DNA from 4 places in the Mesorhizobium sp. B2-1-3 genome. Region 1 is predicted to be linked to each of the others. Evidence: riboswitches for the same ligand, from Rfam matches in the RefSeq annotation. Region 1 holds a riboswitch; each other region holds the start of a gene.
What was found. Region 1 has a riboswitch for cobalamin ahead of FJ973_RS18605 (ABC transporter ATP-binding protein). Riboswitches for the same ligand answer to the same signal wherever they lie in the genome.

Region 1 (3,565 bases):
CGATCGGCAGTTCCTGCGGCGGCAGCAATGTGCGCGCCAGAAGGTCGCTTGCCAGCAACAGCACCGCCCCGAACAGCGCGCAACTTACGATCAGGCGCAGATGCAGCGTACCAGCCAGCGGCCGCGACAGATGCGGGATCATGAGGCCGACGAAGCCGATGACGCCGGCGACCGAAACCAGGATCGCGGTCGAAAACGCGGCGACCAGAAACGTCGTCCGTCGCATTCGCGCCACCGGCACGCCAAGACTTTCGGCGGCATTTTCGCCGGCCAGGAAAGCGTCCAGCCGGCGATGATTCCACAGCCCGTACGCCGCAATCGTGCCGGCCCCAAGCGCACCCAGCCAGATATTGTCCCACCGCGCCAGGCCGAGCCCGCCCATCGTCCAGAACAGCACCGAATGGGCGGCGCGCTGGTCACCGGCAAAGACCAGGTAATTGGTCAATGCGGTGAACATGAAGGAGACCGCAAGTCCGGCGAGGATCAGCCGTTCGGGGCCTTGTCCCCTCACCCGCGCAACCAGCAAAAGCACAACGCAAGCCGCCAGAATACCGCCGGTGAACGCGGCGATCGGTAGCGTCCAGATCCCGAAACTGTCGCCGAAGACGGTGATGACGGAGACAGCGCCGGCGGCGGCTCCCGACGAGAGGCCGAACAGGAACGGATCGGCAAGATCGTTGCGCGTCACCGTCTGCAACAGCGCGCCGACCACGCCCAGGCCGCCGCCGAGACAGATGGCCAGGATGGTGCGCGGCAATCTGAGGTCGACGACGATCCTGCCGACCGGGCCGGACACGTCATGCCCCTTCAATCCGATCGCATGGCCAAGTGCTGCAACGACGTCGCCCAGCGGGATCATCGTCGAACCATAGGCGATCGATAGCAGCGCGAGCGCGGCCATAGCCAACGCGGCCGCCGTCATGGCCAATACGAATGCCTTGTGCCGCAAAGTCATGTTCCCGGTTAAAACGCTTCCGGATGCATCGCCCTGGCAATCTTGCCGATCGCGTCGATATTGGCCGGCCCGGGTGTCAGTTCGGCATAGCGAAGCGCCACGAAGCGTTCGTTCCTGACCGCGTCCGTCTCCTTCATTGCCGGATGCGCTTTCAGGAAATCGAGCAGCTTCCGGTAGCCGCCGCCATCCTGATAGTCGAGCAGGATGAGGAATTGCGGATTGCGCGAGGCCACCGTCTCCCAATCCGTGTTGCCCCAGCTGGTGTCCATGTCGGCCATGATGTTGTCGCCGCCGGCCGCGGAAATCATGGCGTTGGGAATGGCGAACTTGCCTGATGTGAACGGCTTGTCCTCGCCGGAATCATAGAGGAACACGCGCGTTCCCCTGCGGGCGCCGACCTTGGCCGTGATTTCGGCGAGCTGCGCCTTCCAGCCGGAGACGAGCTTATCCGCTTCGGCCTCCTTGCCGAAGATCTTGCCCAGCTTCTCGACATCGCCATAGAGCAGGTCCATCGAAGCGGCGGGGCGGTTCTTGTCGAGATGGACGCAGCTTTCCGTCAGCACCAGGGTCTTGATGCCGTGTTGCGCCAGCGTATCGGGCGTCACCTCGCCGCCCGGCTTCATGCCGTAGTACCAACCGGCGAAGAAGAAGTCGGGCTCGACAGCGACCAGGTTTTCCAGCGTCGGATATTTGGGCGCCAGTTCCGGGATCGAGCCTTGCTCGGCCTTAAATTCGGGGCCGACCTTGTACCATCCGGTGATGCCGGTCAGGCCGACGATCGACGGCTGCAGCTTCAGGGCGAAGGCCATCTCGGCCATGTTGAGATCGTGAATGACAGCGCGCTTTGGAGGCGCGTCGAAGGTCAGCGACTTGCCGCAGCTGTCGACCGTCACCGGAAAGGCGAAGGCCGTAGAGGCCAGCAGGGAGAAGGCAAGAGATACGGCAAGGCGTTTCACGGATGTTGCTCCTTCGTTGCACGGGAATTGGATCTGCGCTCACGAAGATGGCGCGGCACGGTTCGGAACCTCGAACACCGTCAGCTCGCGGTCCTCCGTCGGGTGGCGCAACCTAAAGACGTCGACACCGAAGATCTCGCGGATCAGCTGCTGAGTGAGTGCTTCGCGTGGCGGCGCCAGCACATGCAACCGGCCATGGCTCATCACCGCGACCCTGGTGGCGAAAGGCGTCACCAGCGCCAGATCGTGCAGCACCGCGATCACGGTCATGCCGAGGCCTGCAACCAGTTCGAGCAACTCGCTGCGCGCCCGCGGGTCGAGATGGTTGGTCGGCTCGTCGAGGAACAGGATCTTCGGCTCCTGTGCGATGGCGCGGGCAAGCTGGGCGCGCTGGCGCTCGCCGCCCGACAGCGAGCCGATGGTGCGGCCAAGCAGCGGCAACAGCCCGGTCCGGCGCAGCGCCTCGACGACAATGTCGCGTTCCTCGCTCCTGTGCCTGCGGCCGGTATGCGGAACCCGGCCGAGCTCGACATAATCGATCACCGCCAGCCGTGGATCCGGTTGATCGGTCTGGCCGACGACGGCGATGTGCAGCGCCCGCTCGGCGGTCGAAATCCTGTCCAGCAGGCGGCCGGTGAGCTTCACTTCGCCCGAACTCGGCCGCAGCATGCCCGACAGCATGCGCAGCAATGTCGTCTTGCCGGCGCCGTTGGGACCGATGATGGCGAGACGGTCGCCCGCCGCCACCGAAAGGCTGACCGGATGCACCAGATGCAGGCCATCCGCCGCCGCGGCCAGGTCGCGGGCCTCGAGAAGCGGCGCGGTCATGGGCAATTCCTTGCAGGGCCTGCCGGAATACGGGCCAGCGTCTTGCTTGCCAATCCTGCCGGACGCTGGCCTGAATTCACCTCGGTGGCGATATCGCGGCAAAGCGTGCACACGATGATGCGATGCATGGGAATGCAGTGAATGCGATCGATGGAGCCGTCCAACTTCCGTCACTTTCAAAAATGGCGACGGAAGGAAGCTGGCTTGAACCGGTCGACAAGACCGAACCCCGCGTCTCCTCCCGGCACACCCCGTCCGGTCAACCCATGCAGATGGCAGGTCTCCTGGCTCGCGGGTCGTTGCGCCATCCTGCCTTCCCAGCCTTGCCGGCCAGTGGCTTCTCGGATTTTGCTCGCCGCTTACAGTTGCGGGGGCAGCCATGGCTTCGACCCGAAAATCGGGCCTCACCATGTTCCCTTTTCACCCCTCGCCTTGCGGCGCGGGGACCATCACGAGTCGCAGCCTAGGATGCAGGCAGCGTCGAGGCAAGGTCGATGCATGTTCTGTTATAACGATACAAACGTGTGGTCAATCACTATCGCGCGCCACCAGTTCCAGCGGCCAGACCTCGCGAATGATCTCTGGCCCTTTCGCGCCGGCGAAAGCCGGGAGCGAGGCGAGCAGGATTTCGCCGAGCCGCCGCCCCATCGGGTCAAGGCTCGGACGAAAGCCGGTCAGCGCCGGCGAGAAATAACGGCAGAGCGGCGTGTCGACGATGACGATCACCGCGACATCCTGCCCGGGCTTGATCCCCATTTCGGCGAGCGCTTTGCAGCCGCCGAGCGCCATCGAGTCGTTGTTGAAGATAATCGCGGTCGGCGGATCC
Region 2 (3,565 bases), on a different contig from region 1:
TTGGCCTGGCGCTCGCCGGGCCGCGCAGCTATGGCGGCGTAACGGTCGACGACGCGTTCATGGGCGAAGGCGGCCGGCGCGAAGCCGACAGCATCGACATAAGGCGGGCGCTGAAACTCTACCGCGTCGCCGACTGCCTGTTGATCGCGCTGTTCGGCGTGGTTTCGGCGATCGTCATTCTGGCATGATCTCACCCCCCCCGTGAGTTCTCTCCCGAAGGGGAGGAAGGGAGCCGGGCTGCAACAGGTTCGCGCCTTTCCTCTCCCCCGTCGATCGGGGGAGAGGTGGCTCGGCGAGCCGAGACGGAGTGGGGGTCGACGAGCTCGGCAGTCGCGTTTCTCGCACCCGCCGGGTTGCGCCTGCCTGTCTGCGGACCGCGCGTTCGATAACCGCCTTCCCCCAATCCGTCGCTGCTTCGCAGCGCCACCTTTCCCCCCTCCGGAGGGAAAGGAAGTGAGCCCTGCTGGAAGCGTTTGGCGACCAGACTTGAATGCTCATCCACAAAAGGGGACAACAGCTCTCAAAACTCCACCCCCTGCTGCGCCTTCACGCCCGCCGCGAAATGGTGCTTGGTCAGCCCCATCTCGGTCACCAGGTCGGCCGCCTCGACCAGCGCCGGCTTGGCGTTGCGACCGGTGACGACGACATGCAGGCCCTCGCGGCGCGCTTTCAGCGCGACAACCACCTTGTCCAGATCGAGATACTCGTAGCGCAGCGCGATGTTGAGTTCGTCGAGCACGACGAGACTGATCGACGGATCGGCCATCAGCTCCAGCGCCTTGGCCCAGGCGGCCTCGGCCGCCGCGATGTCGCGCTTCAGATCCTGTGTCTCCCAGGTGAACCCCTCGCCCATCGCGTGCCAGACGACGCGGTCGCCGAAGGCGGCGAAGGCCTCCTTCTCACCCGTATGCCATTTGCCCTTGATGAACTGGACGACGCCGACGCGCTTGCCGTAGCCGAGCATCCGCAGCGCCAGGCCAAAGGCAGCCGTGGTCTTGCCTTTGCCCGGGCCGGTGTTGACGATCAGCAGCCCCTTTTCGACCGTCTTGCTCGCCACCTCGGCGTCTTGGACCGCCTTGCGCTTGGCCATCTTGGCGCGGTGGCGCTCTTCGTCCTTTTCGTCGATGTCGGTCATGTCACTTCACCTTGAGCGGCAGCCCCGCCACCATCAAAAGCACGGTCTCGGCAATCGCCGCGACCTGCTGGTTGAGCCGGCCGGCGGCGTCGCGGAACCGGCGCCCCAGCGCATTGTCGGGCACGATGCCTTGCCCGACCTCGTTGGATACCACGAACCAGGGTCCGCGCGGCCGCGACAGCATGTCAGCCAGCCGCCGACATTCGGCCTCTACATCATGATCGGCCAGCATGTGATTGGTCAGCCAGAGCGTCAGGCAGTCGACAAGCACCGGCTGGTCCTCCGGTAGGGCCTCGAGTGCACCGACAAGGTCTAGCGGTGCATCGATGGTCGTCCAGCCCTCGCCGCGCCGCGACCGGTGCAACGCGATGCGCTGCCGCATCTCGTCGTCATAAGGTTGCGCCGTGGCGATGTAGGCCCATGGCGAAGGCAAGGCGGTCATCAGCGTTTCGGCGTGCGCGCTCTTGCCGGAGCGCGCACCGCCGATGATGAAGGTCAGTCTTCCGCGATCAGGCAAAGCTGTCGCGCAGGCTCGTCGCGCTGCCGGTGAAGCGTCCACGCACCACGCCGACGACAGCGCCCAGCACGAGCCAGAACACCAGGTTCGTCACTGTCACCGCCACCACGAACTGATGGTGCAGGCCTTCCGGGATCGGCGTCTCGAAACTGTCGGGCTGCGGCGCGCCGACGATATGCGGCGCGACGATCAACACCACACCCAGAATCGCCAGCGGCAGTGATTTGCGGAAGGCGATCAGGGCAAGGCCGATCGCCGTCGCCGCCACCGTCGCCGTCCACCAGATCTGGCGTGGCAGAAGCTCGGCGGCAGGCATGGCCGGCAGTTCCGGCGGCAGGCCGAGGCCCGGCGCCAGCGTGAACACGGCAAAGCCGGCCAGTCCCCAGAACACGCCCTGGCGCCAGTTGCCGATGCCGCCGGCGAATTCCGAAACCGCGACCAGGACCAGCGCGAAGCCGATGCCGGTGACGATGTTGGCAAGCACGCTGAAAGCGAAACGCTCGAAGCCGTCGGCCGGCGCCCAGCCTTCCTCTTCAGCCGGAACAGCTTCAGCGGCTGCCGGCGCGGCGGAGCTCATGGCATTGCCCGCCGGGGCGGCAGAGTTCATGGCGTTGTTGTCGGTCGGGGCCGGTGCGGTATGGTCGTGGTGGTGGCCGCCGCCGGCCTGTTCGTAGACTTCCGCCTTCAGGATCAACGGCACGGTGGCATAGGCCTGCATGCAGGCGAGAACGACACCGGCCACGAGCCCTGCGATCGCCGCGATGAACACGACGTTGCGAAACAGGTTCATGATGTCAAATCCCTATCAGTGGCAGGGAAACGCCATCGAGTGGCGATAGTCGTGCGCGGCATTGTGGACCGCGTCGATATGCGAGAAACCGACAAAGCCTACGACGAAAACGCCGAGCAGCGCCGCGAGCGCGAGCTGCAGGAGGCGCGACTGCGAGGAGATGGAGGCGCCGAGGGAGACGGAAGCGGTATTCATGTCTTGTCCTTTCACCCTCCACCCGAGGGCATCGAAGTCAGTTTCCTGTCGCCGGCAGGTCTCCTGGCTCGCGGATCAGCGCCCTTCCCCACCTTCCCGAAGAAAATCTTCAGTGGCATATGGAGAGGACTACCGCACACAGTTGCGGGGGCAGCCACGGCATTGGGCAACAAATCTGCCCGCACCGCATTCCCTCTTGGCTCCAATCGGAACCGACGACGAAGGTGACTATAGGGAAAATCGCCGCATCCGGCAAACCAAAATTCCGACGGCGACAAGCGCTTTAGCGCCGTCCGGCCGCTTGCTCCGCTGCAATTGACAATTTCCGTGGCCGGGTGTCGGCTGCCATCCTCACAGGAGGCCAGCCATGCAGCCCGTCCAGAGCCAGCACGCCCCCTATAACGGCCTCACCCGGGCCGAGCCGACATTGCCGTCCTCGGCCTATTGGGATGCGGCGGCCTACCAGCGCGACCTCGACGCCATCTGGTACAGGAACTGGCTGCTCGTCTGCCGTGAAGCTGATCTCGCCCAACCGCTGGCTTTCCGCACCTTCCGTGTCGGCAGCCAGGAGATCGTCGTGCTGCGTGACGATACCGGCGAACTGCGCGCCTTCCACAACACCTGCCGGCATCGCGGCTCGCAGCTTTGCCAGGAACGCGAGGGGCGGCTGAAGGCGCGGCTGATCACCTGCCCCTACCACGCATGGTCCTATTCGCTGCGCGGCGAGCTCGTGCGCGTGCCATCGAAAACGCTGCCCGAAGGTTTCGACAAGGCGGACCATCCGCTCTATCGCGTCGCGCTGTCGGTCTGGCGCGGCTTCGTCTTCGTCAATCTCGCGGAAGATGCCGCCGGCTCGGCGCACTCATCCTTCGACCCGGCCTCCGGCGATCTCGGCAACTGGCCGCTGGAATCGCTGGTATCGGGCCAT
Region 3 (3,565 bases), on a different contig from region 1:
GACGCAATCAGCAGCAGGAATGCCAGCACGGAGATGATGGTGGTGGGCACGACGATCCATGTCTGGCCGAGGCGGTCGACCAGCCTGGAGATCTGCGGCGCCAGGAAAGCGTTGGCCAGCGCGAATGTCGCCGAGACGGCACCCGCCAGCCAGTATTCGCCACGCGTCTGCGACAGCATCGCCACGATGCCGATCGGCGCCATGGCGATCGGCAGGCGCGCCATGAAGCCTGCAGCGGCAAAGCCCTTGGCGCCAGGGGCTCGAAAGATCTCGGAATAGGGGTTCTGCATGGTCCGTTCCTCGACAAAAGGCGATTCGGAAATTACATACGATGCGTATGAACACTAAATAGATCATACGTCGCGTATGTCAATTGGCATACGTGACGTATGTGGATAAGGCCAGAAGAGATGCACAAGCCCCGCAGGGAAATGATCGCCGAAACGCGCGCCAAATTGATTGCCGCGGCCCGGCATGCGTTCGGAACGATCGGTTATGCCGAGGCATCGATGGATGATTTCACCGCATCGGCAGGGCTGACGCGCGGTGCGCTCTATCATCATTTCGGGGACAAGAAGGGGCTTTTGCAGGCGGTTATCGCCGAGATAGACGCCGAGATGGCGGCACGGGTGAATGAGGTTGCAGCGAAAGCACCGACCCGCTGGCAAAGCTTCGTCGACGAATGCACGAGCTACATCGAAATGGCGCTGGAGCCGGAAATCCAGCGCATCATGTTTCGGGACGGTCCGGCCGTGCTGGGGGATCCCGCGCAATGGCCGAACGCCAATGCCTGCGTCGCGTCGATGACCGATCACCTGACGACGCTGCAGGGCGACGGGGTGGTTGTCCCGGGCGTAGACCCCGAGACCGCGGCACGGCTGATCAACGGGGCGAGCAGCCAGGCGGCGCAGCGGATCGCCAATTCGAACGACCCGGAAGCGACGTCGAAGACCGTGGTGGCGGCATTCAAGCAACTGCTCGAAGGATTGTTGAGGAAGGATGCCGGAGCCGCCTGACGACGGCAGGCCGCCGGCAGCGCGCTGCGCATGCCGTATCCGAAATCAAATCAAGGGTTTGTCAGACTTTTCGCATGTTGCCGCCTTGAGGCGTGCGATCGTTGATTTGAGCGGAACTTCGCCCTGTCCGCAAAACGTCTCGCTCATGATCAGCTCGGGCAGCGGCAGCCGCCGCCCCCAGCCATGTGTTTCGAGGTCCGGTTTCGGCGCGAACTCCGAGACACGGCCGACACAGAGATAGGCCACCGGCGTCACATGCTCGGGAATCGACAGAAGGCCTTTCAACGCCTGCGCCTCGATAATGCTGACCCAGCCAACGCCGACGCCTTCGGCGCGCGCCGCCAGCCAGAAATTCTGCACCGCGCAGACCGTGCTGTAGAGATCCATCTCGGGATTGTGCCAGCGTCCCAGCGGCGAACCCTGTGAGCGTCGGCGGTCGCAGGTGATACAGATATTGAGCGCGCTTTCGCAGATGCCTTCCAGCTTGAGCTTGCGGTAGAGCGCCCGCCGCTCTTCCTCGATCGCCGGCAATTCCTGCTCGCGCGCCGCGAGGAACAGGTCGCGCACCTGTTCCCGTCGTTCGGTGCCACGAATGACGATGAAATTCCATGGCTGCATGAAGCCGACCGATGGCGCGTGATGGGCGGCAAGCAGCAGCCGCGCCAAGACCTCGTCGTCGACGGCCTCTGATGTAAAATGGCTGCGGACATCGCGCCGCGTGAACATGGCGCGGTAGACCGCATCGCGCGCCATCTGGTCGAATCCGTCACCCACGGGGATGGTCATATTGTCCGGCATCGCTTGTCCCCTTGCGATTGCAATCAACTGCCGTCCGCCTGACCATGCGGATGACGATGCCTGCCAGGCCGGTCTTCTGGCTCGGGATCAACCCGCATCCGGCGCCTTCCCGTCATCGACAGTGGCATTTACCGGCGCGGTCCCCCTTACAGCGTTGGGCACGCCACGGTATCAAACCGTGTTCCCGATTCTCCCGCTCGCGGCGGGCACCAGGCAGTGGCCGGGACTTTACGACGAAGCCCCTGCGCCGCCAATCCCCGCGGCGACGCGAACGGACGCAAGCGCGATTTTCCCCAACCATCAGGCCGCAACGCATGGCCATCGCCGCGCCAGGGCACTAGATAGGGAGCATGGCCACTCGTCTCTACACCCATCCGATCTTCCTCGAGCACATCACGCCACCCGGCCATCCGGAGCGGCCGGACCGCTTGCGCGCAATCGAGCGCGTGCTCGACGACGAGGCTTTTGCCGCGCTCGATCGCCTCGAGGCGCCACAAGGCGACGAGGCCACCATTCTCTACGCGCATCCCGAGGATTTCGTCGAGCGGGTACGCGCCGCCATTCCCGATACGGGCATCGCCCGCATAGATGCCGACACAACGGCCAGCCCGAAGAGCTGGCAAGCGGCGATCACCGCGATCGGCGCCGCCAACGCCGCCGTCGACGACGTCTTTGCCGGCAGGGCAGACAACGTTTTCGTCGCCGCCCGGCCGCCCGGCCATCATGCGGAGAAAGCGACGGCGATGGGCTTCTGCCTGTTCAACACGGCGGCCATCGCCGCACGTTATGCACAGCGCAAACACGATATCGAACGCGTCGCCATCGTCGACTGGGACGTGCATCACGGCAACGGCACGCAGGATGTTTTCTGGGACGATCCGTCCGTGCTTTATTGCTCGACGCACCAGATGCCGCTCTACCCCGGCACCGGAGCAAAGAACGAAACCGGCGCCGGCAACATCGTCAACGCGCCGCTTGCGCCGCAGACCGGCAGCGAGGCGTTCCGCGATGCCTTCCTGTCGCGCGTGCTGCCCTCGCTCGACAATTTTGCACCCGACCTGATCATCATTTCGGCCGGCTTCGACGCGCATCATCGCGATCCGCTGGCCGAGATCAACCTGACCGAGGATGATTTCGACTGGGCGACCGGCCAACTCATGCAGCGCGCGGCGCGCCACAGCGCCAACCGGCTCGTCAGCCTGCTCGAGGGCGGCTACGATCTGCAAGGATTGGCATTTTCGGTCGCCGCCCATGTCGGGCGACTGATGAAAGGATGAATGATGGCTGGTGAAATCAACGAAGACGTCAAGGCGATGAGCTTCGAACAGGCTCTCGACGCGCTGGAGAAGATCGTCGATGATCTGGAGCGTGGCGATGTGCCGCTCGACCAGTCGATCAAGATCTACGAGCGCGGCGAGGCGCTGAAGGTGCATTGCGACCGGCTGCTCAAGGCGGCCGAGGACAAGGTGGAGAAGATCAGGCTGTCCCGCGACGGCAAGCCGGTCGGGACGGAGCCGCTGGACGCGGATTGAGGCACGCAGCCGTCTCTCTGGTTTTTGACACGATCATGATTGAGGATAGAACGCGTCCCGATTGAAACGGCTCCAGGACAAGAGGAGATACGGAAGCGATGTGCAGAAACATCAAGACCCTGTTCAATTTTGATCCGCCGGCGACCAACGACGAGGTGCGCGATGCAGCCCTTCAATTCGTTCGCAAGCTGAGCGGAACGACGCGGCCTTCGAAGCAGA
Region 4 (3,380 bases), on a different contig from region 1:
CTTGACCTTGCAGGTTCCGCACAGGCCGAATTCGCACGCGGCGGGGATTCTGACTCCCGAGGCGCGCGCCGTCTGCAGCACCGTCTGGCCGGCGACGCATGCGGCATCGACGTCCGAAATCGAGAACCGGATCGGCGTCGCGGCTTCGACAGGAATGGCTGCGCCGTCTCCGGTCGGCGAGGCGAACGGCGCCGGGATTTCCTCCACCAGCGGCGCTGCAAAGCTCTCCTGATGGTATCTCGCCATGTCGAAGCCGGCGGCTTCGAGCATGCCGCGCACGGCACGCATGAAGGGGTCGGGGCCGCAGCAGAAGATTTCGCGCTCTCGGAAATCGGGCGCCAAAAGCGGCAGCCGGATGGCGTCGATGCGGCCCATATGGCCGAACCAGCCTTCCCGGCTCGACCGCTCCTCGATCATGAAACCGAGCGACAGGCCGGGCATGCGGCTGCCGAGCAATTCCAGCTCCTTGCGGAAGATGATCTCTTCGGGGCGGCGGGCGCAGTTGACGAAGCCGACATCGGTCCATGGCGCGCAGTCATTCAGCCAGCGCAGCATCGACATCATCGGCGTCACGCCGGAGCCGGCCGAGATGAACAGATATTTGGCCGCCGGGTGGCTGTGCAGCGAAAAGTCTCCGGCCGGCCCATACGCCTTGACGTGCGAACCAGGCCTCAAATGGTCGAACATCCAGCGTGTGCCGGTGCTGCCGGCCTGCGCCTTCACCGTCACCGCGATCGAGAATGGCCGTGAAGGCGAAGACGACAGCGTGTAGGTGCGCATCAGCAACCCATCCGCTGTCGGCAGTTCCAGCGTCACGAACTGGCCCGGCTTGTAGCGGAACCAGGTCTGGTTGTCGGAGCGGAAGGTGAAGGTCTTTACATCAGGCGCCTCGTCGCTCACGCCGATCACTTCCAGCACCTGGAGCCTGTCGTTCCAGGGCGCCATCTGATCGAGATGGCGATAGAGGCCGAGATCCGTCATCGCATTCATCCCTTACCTCTCAAGCAACGCTGCGCAGGGCCGGCCGGCCGTCTTCGGCGAGGCGCGGACCGATGAAACGCGCGTACCAGTCGACGAACTGGATGACGCCGCCTTCGTGCAGTTCGGAATAGGGGCCGGGTTCATAGGCCGGCGACAGGATGCCGAAGGCGTTTTCCTCGACGATGCGACGATCCTGGCCGTTGGTCTCGGTCCAGACATGGGTGAGTTCGGCAAGGTCGTAGTCGACGCCCTCGACCGCGTCCCTGTGAACCAGCCATTTGGTCGTCACCGCGGTCTCGGTGGCGCTGATCGGCAGCACGCGGAACGTGACGGCGTGGTCGCCAAGGATGTGGTTCCAGGTCGTCGGATAGTGATAGAGCAGCAAGGAGCCGATGCGGTCGGTGGCAACGCCGTCGGACAGGTTCTTCTTGACCGCGCGTTTTCCCGTCATCGTATAACTGACGGCATCGCGCAGCAGCGGCGCGCGGGTGGCACGGTACTGTCCGGCCGGGTCGATGCGGAACCTGCTCGGCAGGCCGGCCGCCTCGCACTTGGCCCAGTGCGACAGCATCTCCGGGTCGCTGTCGGCGTCTTGCACGCCAGTCACGGTCGGCGCCTCCGGGAAGGTCTTGCAGAGCTCCGGATGGTTGCCGGCGCAATGATAGCATTCGCGGTTGTTTTCCCAGACCAGCTTCCAATTGCCCTTCTCGACGATGGTGCTCTCGAAGGCGACCTTTGCTTCGCGCAGCCGATGCGGCAGCAAATAGGGTTCGATCATCGTCCGCATCGGCGCGAAATCCGCCGGCTCGTCGGCGAGGCAAATGAAGATGTAGCCGCCGACGCTTTCGCAGGCGACCGGCTTCAGGCCGAACTGGCTCTTGTCGAAACCCTCGGCCATCTGCCTGGCGAACAGCAGCCTGCCGTCCAGTTCATAGGTCCACTGATGGTAGGGGCAGACGAGCTTCGCCGCCGTGCCCTTGTCTGTGTTGCAGACGCGGCTGCCGCGATGGCGGCAAGAATTGTGGAAGGCGTTGATGTTGCCCTTCTGGTCACGCACCAGCACCACAGGATAGTCGCCGATCTGCACGGTGATGAAGCTGCCGGGCCGGGGCAGTTCGCAATCATGGCCGATGAACAGCCAGTCGCGGTACCAGATCAGCTCCATGTCGAGCTTGAAGTAGTCGGGATCGGTATAGAAGGGCTGCTCGAGCGAGAAGCCGTCCCTGCGGTCTTGCAGCCGTTTCAGCATGTCGTTGCGCGCATCCATGTCCTGTCCTCGCATTGAAGTCCTGTCCTCGCATCGAAGGACTGAACGGAGGGGAGAGAGGAAGGATCAAGCCGCGCGCCGGCTTGCGCCGGACATGCACCATCCGCCTCTTGACCGCCCGCCGCGATCAGTCGAGTCCAACATCTCGGGCTGGTTTCCGGGCTCTGGAGCTGTCCTTGCGGACTGTCGCGACACCTTCCCAGGCCTTTGCCCAGTGGTCTCCCGTTGCGACCTGAACTCCACCACCGTTGCGGGGGCAGCGCCGGATTCTGACCGGCTTCCCAATTCTCCGCCTCGTCGTCACGCGGCGGCACCTGAGATGGCAGGATCTAACCATGATCGCCGACTTGTCGTCGGCATGAAAACGACATCGCATCCATGCCGCGCGACACGCATTGGAAACGGCGCGGCCGCCGTTGCAGGGCAGAAAGCCTCAGGTCGCCGCCTCGGATTCCGTCTCGTGGCGGAGGCAAAAAAGGTTAACGGTTTCGAAAAGTGACTGTTAGCGCCCTCTAAAATCGAACCGAACGGTTCGTTTCTGTTGACGATGCGTGCAGGACGGTGTGAACACTGGGCCTTCGACACAGTTGGTGATCGCGCGACGCGTTTGCATAACCAACTGATAGTAAACAGAAAAAAACGAATGTTGAAGGCTCTGGCACAATTTCAAGTGGTGGAAACTTGGTCCACACGGAAAAACTTCGTGATTGGAAATGGCGGTATGGCTTTCCCACATCGGGGCTGTCCGAACGACGCGATTTCCTCCCAAGACACGCCGCTAGACGGACGGAAAAATACTGGAGTATCAAAAAATGAAAAAGATCATTCTCACTGCCGCCGCCCTTCTGGCTGTTTCCGGCAGCGCCTTCGCTAGTAGCGACCATTATGGTTCGAATGCCCCTGCGGCCACCGCCGTCGACAGCTCGTACACCGCTTCGACCAAGAAGTCGGAACCGGCTGCCCAGACGCCTGTCCAGGGTGCCGATCGCAACCTCTTCGGCAACAACTAACAGCCGATCTCCAGTTGACGGCGGGCCTTCCGCCGTCCTGGCGAAATTTGAGAATTCAGGAGACTTGAAATGAAGAAGATCGCTCTTGCTGCCGCCGCCGTCCTGGCCGTGTCGGGCAGCGC

Region 2: linked by a shared signal. The riboswitch ahead of FJ973_RS04950 (CbtB domain-containing protein) and the one ahead of FJ973_RS18605 (ABC transporter ATP-binding protein) in region 1 are both predicted to bind cobalamin.
Region 3: linked by a shared signal. The riboswitch ahead of bluB (5,6-dimethylbenzimidazole synthase) and the one ahead of FJ973_RS18605 (ABC transporter ATP-binding protein) in region 1 are both predicted to bind cobalamin.
Region 4: linked by a shared signal. The riboswitch ahead of FJ973_RS30615 (aromatic ring-hydroxylating dioxygenase subunit alpha) and the one ahead of FJ973_RS18605 (ABC transporter ATP-binding protein) in region 1 are both predicted to bind cobalamin.

What each region holds. Positions count from the first base shown of each region.
Region 1 covers NZ_VFWL01000010.1:239,450-243,014, forward strand. Annotated here, with positions in the region: gene FJ973_RS18595 (iron ABC transporter permease) at 1-955, opposite strand, end outside; gene FJ973_RS18600 (ABC transporter substrate-binding protein) at 964-1,911, opposite strand; gene FJ973_RS18605 (ABC transporter ATP-binding protein) at 1,951-2,739, opposite strand; cobalamin riboswitch at 2,996-3,205, opposite strand; gene FJ973_RS18610 (LacI family DNA-binding transcriptional regulator) at 3,268-3,565, opposite strand, start outside.
Region 2 covers NZ_VFWL01000002.1:84,168-87,732, reverse strand. Annotated here, with positions in the region: gene cbiB (adenosylcobinamide-phosphate synthase CbiB) at 1-188, shown strand, start outside; gene cobO (cob(I)yrinic acid a,c-diamide adenosyltransferase) at 521-1,135, opposite strand; gene cobU (bifunctional adenosylcobinamide kinase/adenosylcobinamide-phosphate guanylyltransferase) at 1,137-1,652, opposite strand; gene FJ973_RS04955 (CbtA family protein) at 1,645-2,442, opposite strand; gene FJ973_RS04950 (CbtB domain-containing protein) at 2,458-2,637, opposite strand; cobalamin riboswitch at 2,673-2,869, opposite strand; gene FJ973_RS04945 (aromatic ring-hydroxylating dioxygenase subunit alpha) at 3,005-3,565, shown strand, end outside.
Region 3 covers NZ_VFWL01000019.1:32,212-35,776, reverse strand. Annotated here, with positions in the region: gene FJ973_RS25250 (MFS transporter) at 1-290, opposite strand, end outside; gene FJ973_RS25245 (TetR/AcrR family transcriptional regulator) at 411-1,016, shown strand; gene bluB (5,6-dimethylbenzimidazole synthase) at 1,062-1,814, opposite strand; cobalamin riboswitch at 1,863-2,043, opposite strand; gene FJ973_RS25235 (histone deacetylase family protein) at 2,165-3,091, shown strand; gene FJ973_RS25230 (exodeoxyribonuclease VII small subunit) at 3,095-3,346, shown strand; gene FJ973_RS25225 (DUF2277 domain-containing protein) at 3,445-3,565, shown strand, end outside.
Region 4 covers NZ_VFWL01000035.1:64-3,443, reverse strand. Annotated here, with positions in the region: gene FJ973_RS30620 (hybrid-cluster NAD(P)-dependent oxidoreductase) at 1-981, opposite strand, end outside; gene FJ973_RS30615 (aromatic ring-hydroxylating dioxygenase subunit alpha) at 1,001-2,248, opposite strand; cobalamin riboswitch at 2,379-2,581, opposite strand; gene FJ973_RS30610 (DUF680 domain-containing protein) at 3,061-3,258, shown strand; partial or broken gene FJ973_RS30605 (DUF680 domain-containing protein) at 3,328-3,380, shown strand, end outside.